2 regions of the Paenibacillus sp. FSL W8-0194 genome follow, and region 1 is predicted to be linked to the other one. Evidence: predicted binding sites of a transcription regulator. Region 1 holds the regulator's gene; the other holds the start of a gene.
What was found. Region 1 encodes Rex, which represses fermentation and respiration genes when NADH is low (regulators of the CRP and FNR family bind a similar motif). Its sites were predicted from a motif close to TTGTGAAATATTTCACAA; they were not measured.
Positions count from the first base shown of each region.

Region 1 (7,870 bases):
TTTAAAGTACATGTTTCTCTTCCACCTTCCTATGGCCACTTGTTTGCGAATTTTCTATGTCGTACCCGTATCTTTAATGTAGGAGGGTACATGGTGACCCAAACTATAATAATAACTTAGCACAGAAAAAAAGTAAAAAAAAAGAACCAGCATCACAAATTATGCTGGTAATTGGGAATGTTCACGAAATAGTCGACGAAATTGGTCTCCGGACAGCGTTTCTTCCTTCAGCAGGATATCGAGCGACTGTTCGTAAATCGTCCGGCGTTCCTCCAGCATCGTCCGCGTCCGTTTCATGAGCTCTTCCAAAATGGCATTGTTTTCTTTCATCAGCTCTTCTTTCGTCACCATGTCCAAATCGACGATGCCAAGGGACGTCAACCCGGATTTCATCATGGTTTGCACGATGTTCAGCGCCTGCTCGAAGTCGTTGCTCGAGCCGGTGCTGCGTCCGCCGTAGAAAATCTCCTCCGACGCGGCGCCGCCCAGGGCGATCATAATTTGCTCCTCCAGGAACGTTTTGGTGTACAGGTATTGTTCCTGGGTCGGATTATGCCGCACGTAACCAAGCGCTTTGCCGCGCGGGCTGAGCGCAACCTGGCTGACGCTGCCCGGACGGACAAGCTCTGCCATGATCGCGTGGCCAAGCTCGTGAATCGCAACCCGTTTTTTCTCTTCGAGCGTCGATTCGCGGTCGGTGCGTTCGCCCATCATCACCTTGTCTATGGACATGGACAAATGTTTTTGTTCGATTTCTTTTAAGCCTTCGCGCATCGCGTAAATGGCTGCCTCGTTCATGACGCTCTCGAGCTGCGCCCCGGAAAAACCGAAGGATTCCTCGGCGATTTTCCCGAGGTCGACGCCCTCTTTAAGCGGCTTGTTTTTTGCATGCAGCCGGAGAATATGCTCGCGCCCCTTTTTATCGGGCAGGTCGACCTGGATATGCCTGTCGAAACGTCCCGGACGGAGCAGCGCGCTGTCGAGCATTTCCTTGCGGTTCGTTGCCGCGATAAGCAAAATTCTCGGACTGTCGGACGAATATATCCCGTCCATTTCGGTCAGCAGCTGGTTCAGCGTCTGATCGTATTCGCGCTGCTGGCCGCCTTCGCGTTTGCCGCCGATCACGTCGATTTCATCGATGAAGATGATCGCGCTTTGCTTGTTTTCCTTCACGGCGCGGTTGCGCGCTTCGCGGAACAGCTCGCGCACGCGACCGGCGCCGACGCCGACGTACATTTCGACGAATTCGCTGCCGGACGAAGCCACGAATACGGAATCCGTATAATGCGCGGCCGCCTTCGCCATCAGCGTTTTCCCGGTTCCCGGAGGTCCCGTCAGCAGAATCCCTTTCAAAGGACGGATGCCGAGCTTGCGGATTTCTTCATGCTTGATCAAAAAGTCCAGGGCCTCCATCAGCTCCTGCTTCGCATGATCCTGCCCGCCGATTTCTTCGAACGTCAGCTTCTTGGGCCCTCTTTTTTTGCGTTTGCGCTCCGCCCCGGCTCCTACGGCCAGTCCGCCGCGAACGCTCGCCATGAAAAGCAGCCCGCCGATCAGCAGCGCCGCAATGATCAGTGGAATGATATTGACGCCGATATAAGCCAAAAATATGAGCAATACCGGAACGAAACCGACCAGCACCTCTTTGGTCCATCTTGGCATTATTCCCACACCCCTATCTTCGCGGGGTTCCGGGGCAGCACGATAAACTTGCTGGAATCGCCGTCGCTAAGGCTGATATACACGTTGTCGGTATCCATCTCCGTTTGGGTTTTGATGCCGGAATCTTTGGCCAGCTGCTCCAGCTTGGCCGGAATTTCGGTATATTTCTTGTTGTCCATCGCTTCGGCGACGGAGAACATCGCGGAATTCCAGAAACGGTTCAGCTTCTCGGAGGAATGGTCCACGAAATCGAATTTCAGCTTGCGGTTGCCCACCACCGATTTTCCTTTGGTCGTAATTTGGTTTACAAGTCCCGATAAGTTCGTGTCAGGCTTCAAATCCAGTTTCAGATTGATCTGATTGCGGGTAATATCGAATTGGGCGTTGTTGACGCCTTTATAATTTTGAACGATTTTTTGCAGCGGCCCTTGCATCGTCGTCTGGCGATAAACGAACCATCCGCCGAACAGCACCGCCGCCGATATGACAACAGTAAGCGCAATTGGTATTGGACGCAGTTTCAAAACGTTGTCCTCCTCTCTTATTCTAAAAAACTTATCTTATCTATATCATACGAAAAATAGACAACCGCGGCAAAGGAGCTTTAAACAAAGCTTCTAAGACACGGTCATTCCAAGCTTCTTCGATCTGCATTAAACACGACGGTCACACCATTTTCAGAGAGTATATCTTTGAATCACAATATAGAGTATATCACATCGTATATACTTAATCGAAGGTAATGTGTGAAAGTATTTAAAATATTATCCTGCGCACGCCAAAGAACCCCATTTTCATGAGGTTCTTTTCCATTTATTAGCTAATGATTCGCATCAATGCGTTTAGACGGATTACCGGTTAGGCAGCGTAAACGGTCCCCCGATGCTTTGGCCGTCGCTGAACCGGTAGAATTGATAATAATAATGATCCTTGGACCAGTAAAAAAGCTGCCATGCGTATTCGCCGTTGTACATCCCGGGCACGGCCTTCAGCTTTTTGACGTCCGGAATTTCCTTCGTCGCTTTTTCCTTGATCTGATTTTCCGACATGCCGTTTGAGAGCAGCTCTTCATGCACCGCGCCCTCGCCCGATTTCACTTTGCCGTTTTCGTCCATCGTCACCCACACCATGATCGGACGGTTGTCTTTGTCCAACCCTTCGATCGCCCAGCAGATCGTATCCCATACCGATTTTTGGGCTTCGGTCACCTTCACGAGGCTTGTCTCCTGTTTGGCCTTCAGAATGGCCGCCGTCTCTTGCGCGCGGATATCCTGCGTTACGTATATGTAATAACGGTAAAGCCCGAACACGATCAGCAGAAACGCGACGATGCCGAGAAAAATCCATTTCTTTTTGTTCTTTAGCATAAGTTCCCCTATCTTTGGCCGTTCTTACCGCGACAAGAGACCTTCGAACGCGGCTTGGGCTTCCCGGCGGATGCGCTCTTCGTCCATCGTCAGGCACGCGCCATGCTTCACGATCTGCTTGCCGTCCACCCACACATGTTCGACGTCTTTGCCGCTAGCCGAGTAGATCGCGTGGGAAATCAGATCGGTATGCGGAAGAAAATGGGCTTGATCGGTATTTAGTGCGATAAAATCGGCTTTCATGCCCGGCGCAAGGGTACCGACGTCCTGCAGGAAAAGGGATTGCGCTCCGTATACCGTTCCCATTTTCAAGGCCTCGTAAGCCGGAACCGCCGTCGGGTCGCCGGACACCCCTTTGTGGATGAGCGCCGCAAGACGCATTTCCTCGAACATGTCCAAATTGTTGTTGCTGGCCGCGCCGTCGGTGCCGAGCGAGACCGTTACGCCCGCTTTGAGCAGATCCGTCACGCGGGCCACGCCGCTCGCCAGCTTCAGGTTGCTGCCCGGATTGTGAGATACGGCCACGTTGTTGCGCGCCAAAATGCCGATTTCTTCATCGGTCAAGTGAACGGCATGGGCGACCAGGGACGGTCTTGAAAATACGCCGAGCTTCTCCAAATGGGCGACCGGACGCAAGCCGTAATCCCGAACGTTTTGCTCAACCTCGGCAATCGTTTCGGACATATGGGTATGCATCGGCAAATCCAGGTCAAACGCAGCCTGCACGAATTTCTCGATGAAATCCGGAGGACATGTATACGGCGCGTGCGGCGAAATCATCGTCGTGATCCGGCCGTCCGCCTTGCCGTTCCAATCGCGTGCGAACTGGATCGCCTCGTTCAGCTTGTGACGCTGAATGTCCTCGGAGCATAACCCGATGACGCCCCGCATCAGGGACGCGCGGATTCCCGACTCTTCGGTCACCTTGGCGACCTGGTCCATATGGTCATACATGTCCAGGAAGGTCGTCGTCCCGCCCTTGAGCATTTCCAGCACCGACAGCGCCGTTCCCCAATAGACGTCGGAGGAGGTAAACTTGGCTTCCATCGGCCACATTTTCTCCTGCAGCCAAATTTGCAGGGCCAGGTCGTCCCCGTACCCCCGCAGCAGCGACATCGCTGCATGTCCGTGCGTATTGATCAATCCGGGCATAAAAAACAGATGCGTCCCGTCGAATACGGGAACTTCGTTTTCAAGCTCCGGCATTTCTTCCCCTATATAGGCAATGCGGTCGCCTTCGATGACCATGCAGCCCTGGATTACGGGCTTGTCTTTGTCAGGCACGGCAAAGCTGCCGTTCGCAATGATCCATTTATTCTTTGTCTTGTTCTCCGTCATCGGCAGAACCTTCCTTTCCGTTATCCAAATAATATGCCAAGCTCAGCAGGTCGGTCGTAAAGTCCGCCGCATGAATCCGGATGTTGGCCGGCGCCTTCAGAATGGTCGGCGCGAAGTTCAGGATCGCCTCGATCCCGGCGCCAATAAGCTGGTCGGCCACGTTCTGGGCCTCGACGGCGGGCACCGTAATGATGCCGATCCGGATATTCCGGTTTTTGATCGTATCCGTGATCTCTTCCATCGGCTGCACCGTCAGCGTATTGATTTTTTTGCCGATTTTTTTCGGATTTTCGTCAAAGACCGCCACGATTTTAATGTTTTCGCGCAGGTAAAAGTTGTAGTTGGAAAGCGCCTGTCCCAGGTTGCCGGCGCCCACCAGCACCGCGTTGATCTGCTGATCCAGGTTCAGGATGTGGCGGATTTTTTCGATCAGGTACGAAACGTCGTATCCGATCCCTTTCCGGCCGAAATCCCCGAAATACGCAAGATCCTTGCGGATTTGAGCCGGGTTCAGGTCCAGTCGCTGGCCAAGCTCCTGGGAGGAGACCGTCGCTACCTCCCGCTTGTGCAAATCATTCAAATAACGTAAATATACAGGCAATCTGCGGACGACCGCTTCGGAAATTTTCTCCGATTTCATGCATGTTCCCCCTATTTAACAGCTTAATTTCTATCGTTCGATCCTATGAAAAGGGTCGTTTTAACCTTCTTGAAGCCATTCAGATATACGGGGAACCATTTTTTCCGTATTCATATGCTCCATCTTTGGCCCCGGCAAGGAATAGAGAAAATATTTCCCGTAGTAAGACTCGATTACGCGCGTATCGTAAACGATGACGATTCCGCGGTCATTCGCCGTACGAACCAAGCGGCCGAAGCCCTGCTTAAAGCGGATGACCGCCTGCGGCACGGAAAGCTTCATGAACGGATTTTTCTTCTGGCGCTGCAAAAGTTCGGCTTTCGCTTCGTTCAGCGGGTGATTCGGCGGCTGGAACGGAAGCCTTACGATCGCCAGGCAGGTCAACGCTTCGCCGGGGATATCGACTCCCTCCCAGAAGCTGCTCGTACCGAGCAGCACCGAAGCGCTGCTGTCTTGAAACCGGCGAATGAGCTTGGTGCGGCTGCCGCTGTCCACGCCTTGGCCGAGCACGGTAATATCGCTGCCCGCAAGGGCGTTTTTCAGCGGTTCATGCACCTGCCGGAGCATCCGGTACGAGGTGAACAGCACCAGCATTCGGCCATGGGTTGCGATCGCCGCGTCGGCCAGGGACCGCACGAGGGTGTCCACGAACACCGGATCGCCGACGCTTCCTTTTACGCTCGGGAAATCCCGCGGAATGACCAGCAATGCCTGGTCGCGGTATTTGAACGGGGAAGGAAGCTGCACGGATACCAGCCTGCCGCTCTCCTGGTCTTCCTGCAGACCCAGATTATCGATCATGTATTGGAAGGACTTGTCCACCGACAAAGTAGCCGACGTTAATATAACGCTTTTCTTTTTATCGAAAAACAACTCCTTGAGCTGTTTGCTGACGTCCACCGGAACCGCATACAGCTGAAGCGATTTGCTGCGGAAATGGCTGCTTGCCTCCATCCAATAAACGACGGTGGCATCGTCCAGATTCATGAACGTCCGCAGATCGTCCCGTTCGGCAGCCAGGTCCTTGAACAGGCCGCTAAGATCCGTTATCAGGCTGTCCGCGCTGTAATCGTCTTCGTTTTCCTTGTATTCAGCCAGCATTTTTTCGCCGCGGCGGACGATTTCGCTCATTTTCACATGGATCTGGTTCTCCATCGCCTTCAATGTTTCCCATTCCTGCGGCCATTTCGACGGCTGGAGCCTCAGCACATATTGCCCGGATTCTCCCGGCGCGGCGTCATTCCTTTCCGGCATCAGGGCGAACAGGGATTCGCTGAGCTTGTCCCAAGTTTCCTTGACGTCGACCAAATCTTCGCTGATGCGATCGATCGCCGCGATCCAGTCGCCGGCCCGCTCCTGGCCGGACGACTGCAGTTGTTGGCGGAGGGCGATAAGCTGTCCGCTCCGCGCATCTTTGTACAGACGCGTAAGGGTGTGGACGACGCTGAAATATTTCATGTGCAGCCCCAGATGTTTGCCGGCAACATCCTCCAAATGGTGGGCTTCGTCAATGACGAGGCGCTCATAGGACGGCAGCAGCTGATGACCCGCTTTAACGTCTGTGAACAGCTTGGAGTGGTTCGTAATGACGACGTCGGCGATGCCCGCCTCATGTTTCGCGCGGTGATAATAACATTTGCGGAACCACGGGCAGGCTCGGCCCAGGCAGGAATCCGAATCGCTGCTCACCGTTTCCCAGAAGTCGCCGCCCCTTCCCCCGAGATTCAGCTCCTCGTCGTCGCCGTTTTCGGTTTGCGCAAGCCATACGATCATCTGCGCAGCGGTAATCGTATCTTCCTTGGGATTAAAAAAGTCTCTTCTGTTTATTTTATGTTCAAATTTTCTCAAACACAAATAATGTTGTCTTCCCTTAAAGACCGCCGCCTTGAAAGGGAACGGCACAACCTGCGTCAACAAAGGCACGTCGCGCTCCCGCAGCTGCTCCTGAAGGTTGATCGTGTGCGTGCTGATCATCACCTTTTGCTGCTGCTTGACGCTTTGGTAAATGGAAGGAATAAGGTATCCCAGCGATTTGCCGGTACCCGTTCCCGCCTCGATCAACAAATGCTTGTCCTCGTTCAGCGCGTTCATCACCTGATCGAACATGATCGTCTGCGGTTCGCGCTCCTCGTATTGGGGCATAATAGCCTTAAGACGCTTCTGAATTTCGCCCAAATATTCCTTGAACTCCACCCCGGCGAGAGGGTTGTCGTCCGTTTCGTCCCGCGGCGGTTTCATTTCCGTCCAGTCTTCGACGGCTAACGCAAACTGACGGTAAAATGTATGGCTGTTCAGGTCCTGAATCGGCTCCTGTTCCTTTTCCTGGCACAGGCCGTCAAAAAACCATCCCAAATCGCTGTCTTCGTCGGCAAACAGTTCGGTGAGCCGCTGCAGCGTGATGAGAGGCAAATCCCTGAGTTCTGACAGGCATTTCAAAAATACATAAGCCGTCGCCAATGCATCGCTGTCCGCCTGATGGGGCCGGTCATGCTGGATGCCGAAATGCGACGTGACCTGGCCCAATTGGTAGGAAGTCAGGGACGGAAAGCATATTTTAAGAAAATCCAACGTGTCGAGAATGCGCCCGGAAAACGGGAGATATCCGGAGCTGTCCAGCGCGTTTTGCAAAAAATTGAAGTCAAACGCGACGTTATGCCCGACCAGGACGACGTCGTCCAGCATCGGCACAAGCTCCATCAGCATCTCTTCCAGCGGCGGCGCATCCGCCACATCCTCTTCGGTTATACCGGTCAGCCCCGTAATAAACGGCGGGATTTCCACCGTCGGTTTGACGTAGGAACCGTACACGCGGGATATCGTCAAATCTTCTTCTATGATGGCAAGTCCAACTTGAATGATCTCA
Region 1 covers NZ_CP150205.1:2,170,071-2,177,940, reverse strand. Annotated here, with positions in the region: gene MKY58_RS09700 (3-hydroxyacyl-CoA dehydrogenase NAD-binding domain-containing protein) at 1-12, opposite strand, end outside; gene MKY58_RS09695 (AAA family ATPase) at 160-1,662, opposite strand; gene MKY58_RS09690 (hypothetical protein) at 1,662-2,186, opposite strand; gene MKY58_RS09685 (DUF5590 domain-containing protein) at 2,514-3,029, opposite strand; gene MKY58_RS09680 (amidohydrolase) at 3,054-4,367, opposite strand; gene MKY58_RS09675 (redox-sensing transcriptional repressor Rex) at 4,342-5,007, opposite strand; gene dinG (ATP-dependent DNA helicase DinG) at 5,068-7,870, opposite strand, start outside.

Region 2 (7,870 bases), 1.8 Mb from region 1:
GGGCCCAAATCAGATTAGACATATGAAAGGGTTTACATTTACCATTATAGTATGATTTTGTCCTTTTGAAAACGCTTTTTTGAAAGAGAATGCTGCAAACATCCGAGCAGCGGCTTTCCGCCAAGCAGCCTTGGCGTGAAACGCATTCGTCCAACTATAACGTTGTGTCCGGAGAGCGTCCGGAATCGAACGTTGAAGATGCCTTATAAAAAAATGGGTTGATTATGGAAAATAAATGATTGCCAAAAACTAATACCATTAGTTATAATGCTAATAAGATTAGTCTTAGCGTATGGGAGGATGATTTTCATGAAAAAAACGACCGTTCATCAAGTCACCCAGCTTTCCTTTTTGCCCCGCCTGTTCCCCGTCAACGTGTATCTCGTCGAAGAAGCGGACGGCCTGACCCTGATCGACGCCGGCATGCCGTTCAGCCTGAAGGGGATTCTCAACGCTGCGGATTCGCTCGGTAAACCGATTACCCGCATTTTGCTCACCCATGCGCATGGAGACCATGTCGGGGCTTTGGACGGATTAAAGGAAGCCCTCCCAAACGCCGAAGTGCTTATATCGCGCCGGGATCAAGCCCTTTTGGCCGGCAGCCGCGCCCTGGAAGCGGGAGAACCGCAAACGCCGATCAAGGGGGACGTCCCGCAAAAAGTCCGTACGAAACCGGATCGCCTCCTGGCGGACGGGGATCGGATAGGTTCCCTCCTGGCCATCGCCTCTCCGGGGCACACGCCCGGCCATATGGCCTTCTACGATACCCGGAGCGGCGTCCTGATCGCCGGCGACGCGTTCCAAATCCGGGGCGGGATGGCCGTATCCGGCGACACGCGGCCGCTTTTCCCTTTCCCCGCGATGGCGACCTGGAATAAAGAAGCCGCATTGGCAAGCGCCCGCCGCCTGGCCGACCTGAAGCCGTCCTGGCTGGCCGTCGGCCACGGCCGGATGCTGGAGCAGCCCGCCGCTGCCATGAACCAGGCCATTCTGCGGGCCGAAGCCGCTTTTCGGGAGGTGAAATAAGATGGCGAAAATGGGCCTCGACCGTCACACCCTCCTCGTTGCCGCCGCCGAAATCGCCGACGAATCCGGCTTGGATTCGCTGACCTTGGCTGCGCTTGCGCAAAAGCTGAAGGTGCGTTCGCCTTCCCTGTATAACCACGTGAACGGCCTTCCCGATTTGCGGGCGGCGCTGACCGTTCACTGCATCCGCTTGCTTGTCGAAACGACACGGGACGCGGTCATCGGCAAAACGGGCGACGATGCGATCCTCAGCTTATGCGGCGCTTACCTCCGGTTCGCACGTTCCCGCCCCGGGTTGTACGAAGCCTTTTATAAGGTAAACACGCAGCGGCACGAAGAGCTGGAATCGGCGAAACAGGAGCTGCTGAACCTTTTTTTGCGGATTATGGAGCCTTACGGGCTCGGCGAAACGGAAACGCTGCACGCGATCCGCGGACTGCGCAGCCTTTTGCACGGGTTTGCGTCGCTTGAGCAGCACGGAGGATTTCAAATGGACCTGAAGGTGGATGAAAGCCTGGAATACGTTTTGCGGGCTTTTTTGGAAGGGCTGCACACGAGCAAAAAGCCGATCCATAAGTAAAGAATGTCATATGGCGTTCAAGTTTACTTCTTGCCGGGTGTGATATAATATAGTTATACGTGATTAATTATATCATTATGAAGAGAGGAGTCTTGAACGTGGCTCATATCAGTCCCTCATATCTTCAAATCGGATCCACCGTAGGGGCTTTATTGATGGCTCTTCTGGTCATTTTTGTCCGCTTGAAGGCCAGCAACAGACCGGTAACGATCAAAAAAATCATTATTCCGCCGCTAGGCATGGCCACCGGCTTCCTGATGTTCGTGGCGCCGCAAGTCCGGGTTCCGTGGCTCTGGGCGTTGGCCGCCTTCCTTGTCGGCTGGTTCATATTTTCATATCCGCTCATTCGCAGCACCAAATTCGAGGTCTCGGAGGGCCAGGTGTTCGCCAGACGTTCCAAAAGCTTCGTGGTCATCTTGTTCGTTCTGCTGATCGTCCGTACCGTGCTTCATCAGGTGATCGACGAGTATGTTTCGATTCCGCAGTCCGGCGCCCTGTTTTTCTTGCTGGCGTTCGGCATGATCGTCCGCTGGAGAGTGTTCATGCTGAAACAATACCGCTCCATCGAAGCGTCGGGCGAACTGCAAAGCACCCCGCTGCCCCAGGAACCCCCGACCTCGACGAATGCAAAATAACAACGATATTTACGCATCCTTTCACCGTCTTCCGCGGCCCGCCGCAGAAGGCGGTTTTTTTATGCGAGGCGGAGCCCTTTCCCCTTGCATCTTGCTGCATTCAAAGGTATATTGCATTATGGAAATGCAGAACCTAGGGGAGAAGGACAAAAAGCGGCAACATGTTTCATCCGTTCAGCGACACTTTGTTGAATTTGTCACAATTTGCGCACAAAAATGGAGGAAAACAGAGAGATTCGGACCAAGAAGACGTATACTTGTGTAAAACTTCACAATTTGTGCGTAAGGCTTGAAATGCCTCATTATCCTTTTGGTGAACATTATGTTAACATAGGTAATGATGAGTTAGATTGCGGCCTTTTTCACTTGAGGAAGGTCTGTTGCTTCTAGACCCCTCTGCCCAAAAAGGGTCTATTAGCCCTTTTTAAAATAAAATTAAGCACTGCTGCTTACGCAAAGGAGAAATGGACATGTCGGAAACAATTACTGATGCAAAGACTGAACAAGCGAACGAGCCTGTCAGCCAAAATCAACAGGATTTGCTCGACCAGCTGCTCAAGCCCGAGGTTCAGGAATCTTTGACCACGCTGGTCAACCATCTTCCAAAGCTGACCGAGCTTGTGAATGTATTGACAAAGTCTTACGATTTCGCTCAAGCCGTGGCTACGGACAAAACGCTGAAAAGCGACACGGTTGGCGCCATTCAGGAGATGGCAACCCCGGTTATCAAATCGGTGAAATCCGTCGCTGCAAACGTGATCGAAGCAAAAGACCGCGCAGAAAGCAGTCAAGAAGTGATCGGTCTTTTTGGCCTGCTCAAATTGCTGAAAGATCCGCAAGCACAAAAAATGTTCCGTTTCGTGAACGCTTATCTCCAAGTCTCTGCTGAAAACGCGAAAGAACAAAAATAATCCACTTTAATATTTAGGTAAGGACGGAGGAAAAACTATGTCAAAACATATTGTCATTTTGGGTGCAGGATATGGCGGACTCCTCTCCGCGCTGACCGTTCGCAAATACATGAACAAAGACCAAGCGCGCGTGACCGTGGTGAACCAATATCCGACTCACCAAATCATTACCGAGCTTCACCGCCTGGCTGCGGGCAGCATCGAAGAAAAAGCGATCGCCATGCCGCTTGAAAAACTGTTCAAAGGCAAAGACATCGATCTGAAAATCGCCAAGGTCGAGTCTTTCTCCGTGGACAACAAAGAAGTGAAGCTTTCGGACGGTTCCAAGCTGACTTACGACGCGCTTGTCGTCGGCCTCGGCAGCATCACCGCTTACTTCGGCATTCCCGGCCTCGACAAATACAGCATGGTGCTCAAATCCGCTGACGATGCCAACCGCATCCACCGCCATATCGAAGAACGCATCCAAGCTTACTCCCAATCCAAAGATCCGGCTGACGCAACGATCCTCATCGGCGGCGGCGGCTTGACCGGCGTCGAACTCGTGGGCGAAATCGCCGACATCTTGCCAAGCCTGACCAAAAAATACGGCATTGACCGCAGCGAAATCAAATTGATGCTCGTTGAAGCCGGCCCTAAAATTTTGCCTGTGCTTCCTGACCATCTGATCGAGCGCGCGACCAAAAGCCTTGAAAACCGCGGCGTAACGTTCTTGACCGGACTGCCTGTAACGAACGTGGAAGGTAACGTTGTTGACCTGAAAGACGGCCAAAAAATCGTCACCAACACCTTCGTATGGACCGGCGGCGTGCAAGGCAATCCGCTTGTCGGCGAATCCGGCCTGGAAGTCAACCGCGGACGCGCAACCGTCAACGAATTCCTGCAATCCACGTCCCATAAAGACGTATTCGTTGCCGGCGACAGCGCCGTATACTTCGACGAAACCGGACGTCCTTACCCTCCAACCGCGCAAATTGCATGGCAAATGGGCGAGCTGATCGGCTACAACCTGTACGCGTTCCTGAACGATAAAGCGTTCGAAACGTTTGCTCCGGTAAACTCCGGTACGCTGGCTAGCCTTGGCCGCAAAGACGCTGTAGCAACCATCGGCGAAAACAACATTTCGCTGAAAGGTCTGCCTGCGACGCTGATGAAGGAAGCAAGTAACATCCGTTACCTCTCCCACATCAAAGCATTGTATACGCTGGCTTACTAATCTTCATAACAACAACCGCTTGAAGCGGCAAACAGGGTATCCTCACGGTCTTGGCGACCGGGGATACCCTGTTTTTTACGATGCCAGGCTTTGTGCAAGCGCGGTCTGCATCCATAACAGGTCGTGACGGGACTTTCGGGATGCCCTCAAGCCCGGGCAGCTCCGGAATCGGCAGGAGACGCTGCCGATCGGCGTTTTGGGCTATATTCAATATGGCCATGGGACGAAGAAAGTATGACCGCCGAACAAAATTCGATCTTGTCCGCGTGTTCTCAAACGTTTTGCTTTGATATATCCTAAAAAAGCGAGGGATTTATGGCGAAAGGGAAGGAGGGCGGCATGCGAAAGCTTGCGGGGATTCACCAAAAGGAGTTTCAGGTCTGGGTATTTACGCGCGCGGATCTGGCAAAGTTCGTCATCGTCGACGTGATGTTCAGCACCGCCCTGTATGCCGGGCTCAGACGGATCAACGGACATGAAACGATCGCGATTTTGGGGAGCTCCATCGGGACGCATTTATGCAGATATTTGCGCTGTCGGGGTCTTTTTTTAAGGCTGCGGCCAGGCACATGGATCCGGCGGCCCTGGAGTCCTTCAGCCCCCTGAACGAAGCTCCAAAAGGACTCTCACCGGAAGCCGCCGCGCTGCCGGTTTTTATCGTTTTAGGGCCGTAATGGACCGAATTTCGCCGAAGCGGCCGATTATGGGATTTTTATCACAATCTCGTGTACAATAGGATTGAAGGAGCGAATGAAACATGAAACGCAAAAGAAGAAGAGTTGCCGTCGTAGGCTCCGGCATGGTCGGATCCAGCTGCGCTTACGCGATGATCAACCAATCCATCTGCGACGAGATCATGATGATCGACCGCACATACGACCGGGCGCTTGCCCAGGCGCTGGACTTGTCGCATTGCATCGATTTTACGCATACGCGGACGACCGTGTACGCAGGAACCTATGCGGACTGCGCCGACGTCGACGTCGTCATCCTGACGGCCGGCGCCAATCCGAAGCCGGGGCAAAACCGGATGGACGTCCTGGCCGAAGCCGCCGAAATTACGCGTCAAATCGTGACGCCGATCGTGGAGAGCGGTTTTCAGGGGATCTTCATCACGGCCGCCAATCCGGTGGATCTCGTTACGTACATGATTTGGAAGCTTACCGGTTTTCCGCGCCATCGCGTCATCGGTACGGGCACTTCCATCGATACTTCGCGGCTCAAAACGCTGCTCTCGGACGTGTTTTCCATCGATCCGCGCAGCGTCAGCGGGTATGCGTTGGGCGAACACGGCGAATCGCAATTCGTCGCATGGTCGCACGTCACGATCGGCGGCAAGCCGATCCTCGATATTTTGGAGCAGCACCCGGAACGTTTTAAGCATGTCGATTTGAACGATATCGCGCGCAAAACGAAGGATGCCGGATGGGAAATTTTCACGCGGAAGGGATCGACCCATTTCGGGATCGGCAGCGCCATCGCCCATATTACCCGTGCCGTCCTGAACGACGAACATAAAATTATCGCCGTATCCGCCATACTCGACGGGGAGTACGGCGAACACGGCGTGTGCGCCGGGGTTCCGGCCATCATTAGCAGCGACGGCATTCAGGAACTGCTGGAGCTTAAGTTAAGCGAAGACGAACGGAAACGGTTCGAGGATTCCTGCGCCCTGATCCGCCGCAATTTGGAGGGTCTCCAGCTCGAGCCGATACGTTAAGTTAACCTTCCGTTGCCGTCACGGCCATCATCCTCGTTCGCAGCTTGCGTGAGCACAAATAATAAAAGGAGCCTCCCCCGCTTTCCGGCATCCGGATTGGCGGGGGAACGGCTCCTTTTTTCATCGGCCGGAAGATCAAGCGATTGCCGGCGATGATCCGAACGATGAGGCTGTTACTGCTCCTCCAGCCTGCTCATATCCGGCGGTACGCGGTGTCGGGTCGCCTGCTCGTATCCATAGGCAATCTTGATCAGCGTCGGTTCGCTGAACGCGGTTCCGATAAACGTTATTCCGACAGGGCCTTTGGTGATGTAGCCTCCCGGAGCGATGACGCCGTCCTCCGCGTAACCTCCCGGCACCGTAATCGCCGGATAGCCAGCTCTGGCCGCGATATCGTCCCCTTCGTCGCAGCCGAGGAACAGCAACGCGTCAAGACGGTAGGTTTCAATCGCGTAATCGATCCCCTTAGCCCGCGACATCTCCTGATTGTAACGGAGCGTCTCCAAATATTCCGGTTCGGTTAGGGTCCCGCTGGTCGCTTCGCATTTCTCCAGCAGGTCCTGCCCGTATTTCAGGCACCGGTCGGCGTGCCCGTTGTTGAACGCGATCACTTCGGCCAGCGTATGAACGGGAATGCTTTCAGGAAGCTGCGCGAGATAATCGTTGACGCCCTTTTTGAATTCGTAGACCAGCACGTTTCCGTTCCAGGACGCATCCTGACAAGGGAGCTCTACCGGATCGACGATCGTTGCCCCTTCCCTGCGGAGCGCTTCGATCGCCGCTTCGAGAACGGCCTTTCGGGCCGGATCCAGGTCGCGGAAATAATGCCTCGGAATGCCGATGCGCACTTGCTTTAAGCAGGAAGCGTCAAGAAATGGCGTATAATCCTGCAAAAACCGCCCTGCGCTTGCCTCCGTGGCCGGGTCCCGCTCATCTATTCCGGTCATGGCCCCCAGCAGGATCGCGGCATCGGCGACGGTTCGGGCCATCGGTCCGGCCGTATCCTGCGTGTGCGTGATCGGAATGATGCCCGAACGGCTGACCAGCCCGACCGTCGGCTTAATGCCGACCAGCATCTGCTGGCTGGCCGGGCTGATGATCGACCCGGACGTTTCCGTGCCGATCGCCGCGGCGGCCAGGTTTGCCGCCACGGCTGCGGCCGAGCCGGAGCTGGACCCGCCGACGAACAATTCCCCCGGTCCGTACGGATTAAGGCATAATCCCCGGCGGCTGCTGTAACCGGCCCACATGCCGCTCGCCATAAAATTCGCCCACTCGGTCATGTTCGCCTTCCCGAGGAATACCGCCCCGGCCTTTCTTAGCTGAGCCGCTACGAACGAGTCCTCCGCCGCGACGTGCTCCGCCAAAGCCAGCGTGCCGGCGCTGGTATGCATCGCGTCGCGGGTATCGATGTTATCCTTTAAGAGCAGGGGGATGCCATGGAGCGGCCCCCGGGTTCCTTTTTCGTAACGTTCGTCATCGAGCTCCCTTGCGATCCTCAGGGCAGCCGGATTCACTTCTATGATGGATTTCAGCTTGCCGTCGTAGCGCTCAATCCGTTTCAGATAGGCTTTGACGATTTCTTCAGAGGTGGTTTCGCCCGATTCCATGGCAGCCTGCATGCTGCGGATATCCAGCTCCACGATCCATTCCTCGATATTCAGTGGATTTTCCATTTGTCCTCACCCCCGGGTTTTAAGTAGGGCATGGCTGCATCATTTCAGACAGAGGCATATTTCTCCATATGCTGCCTGTACAGCTTCCATGCTCCTTGTTCCTTGC
Region 2 covers NZ_CP150205.1:407,044-414,913, reverse strand. Annotated here, with positions in the region: gene MKY58_RS01705 (MBL fold metallo-hydrolase) at 310-1,026, shown strand; gene MKY58_RS01700 (WHG domain-containing protein) at 1,028-1,606, shown strand; gene MKY58_RS01695 (cytochrome c biogenesis protein CcdC) at 1,705-2,241, shown strand; gene MKY58_RS01690 (DUF1641 domain-containing protein) at 2,712-3,152, shown strand; gene MKY58_RS01685 (NAD(P)/FAD-dependent oxidoreductase) at 3,190-4,368, shown strand; gene MKY58_RS01680 (hypothetical protein) at 4,708-4,974, shown strand; gene MKY58_RS01675 (L-lactate dehydrogenase) at 5,126-6,088, shown strand; gene MKY58_RS01670 (amidase family protein) at 6,262-7,764, opposite strand; gene MKY58_RS01665 (DUF4440 domain-containing protein) at 7,809-7,870, opposite strand, start outside.
Region 2: MKY58_RS01690 (DUF1641 domain-containing protein) is a predicted target of Rex. The motif match lies at 2,499-2,516, and genes of this name have one in related genera.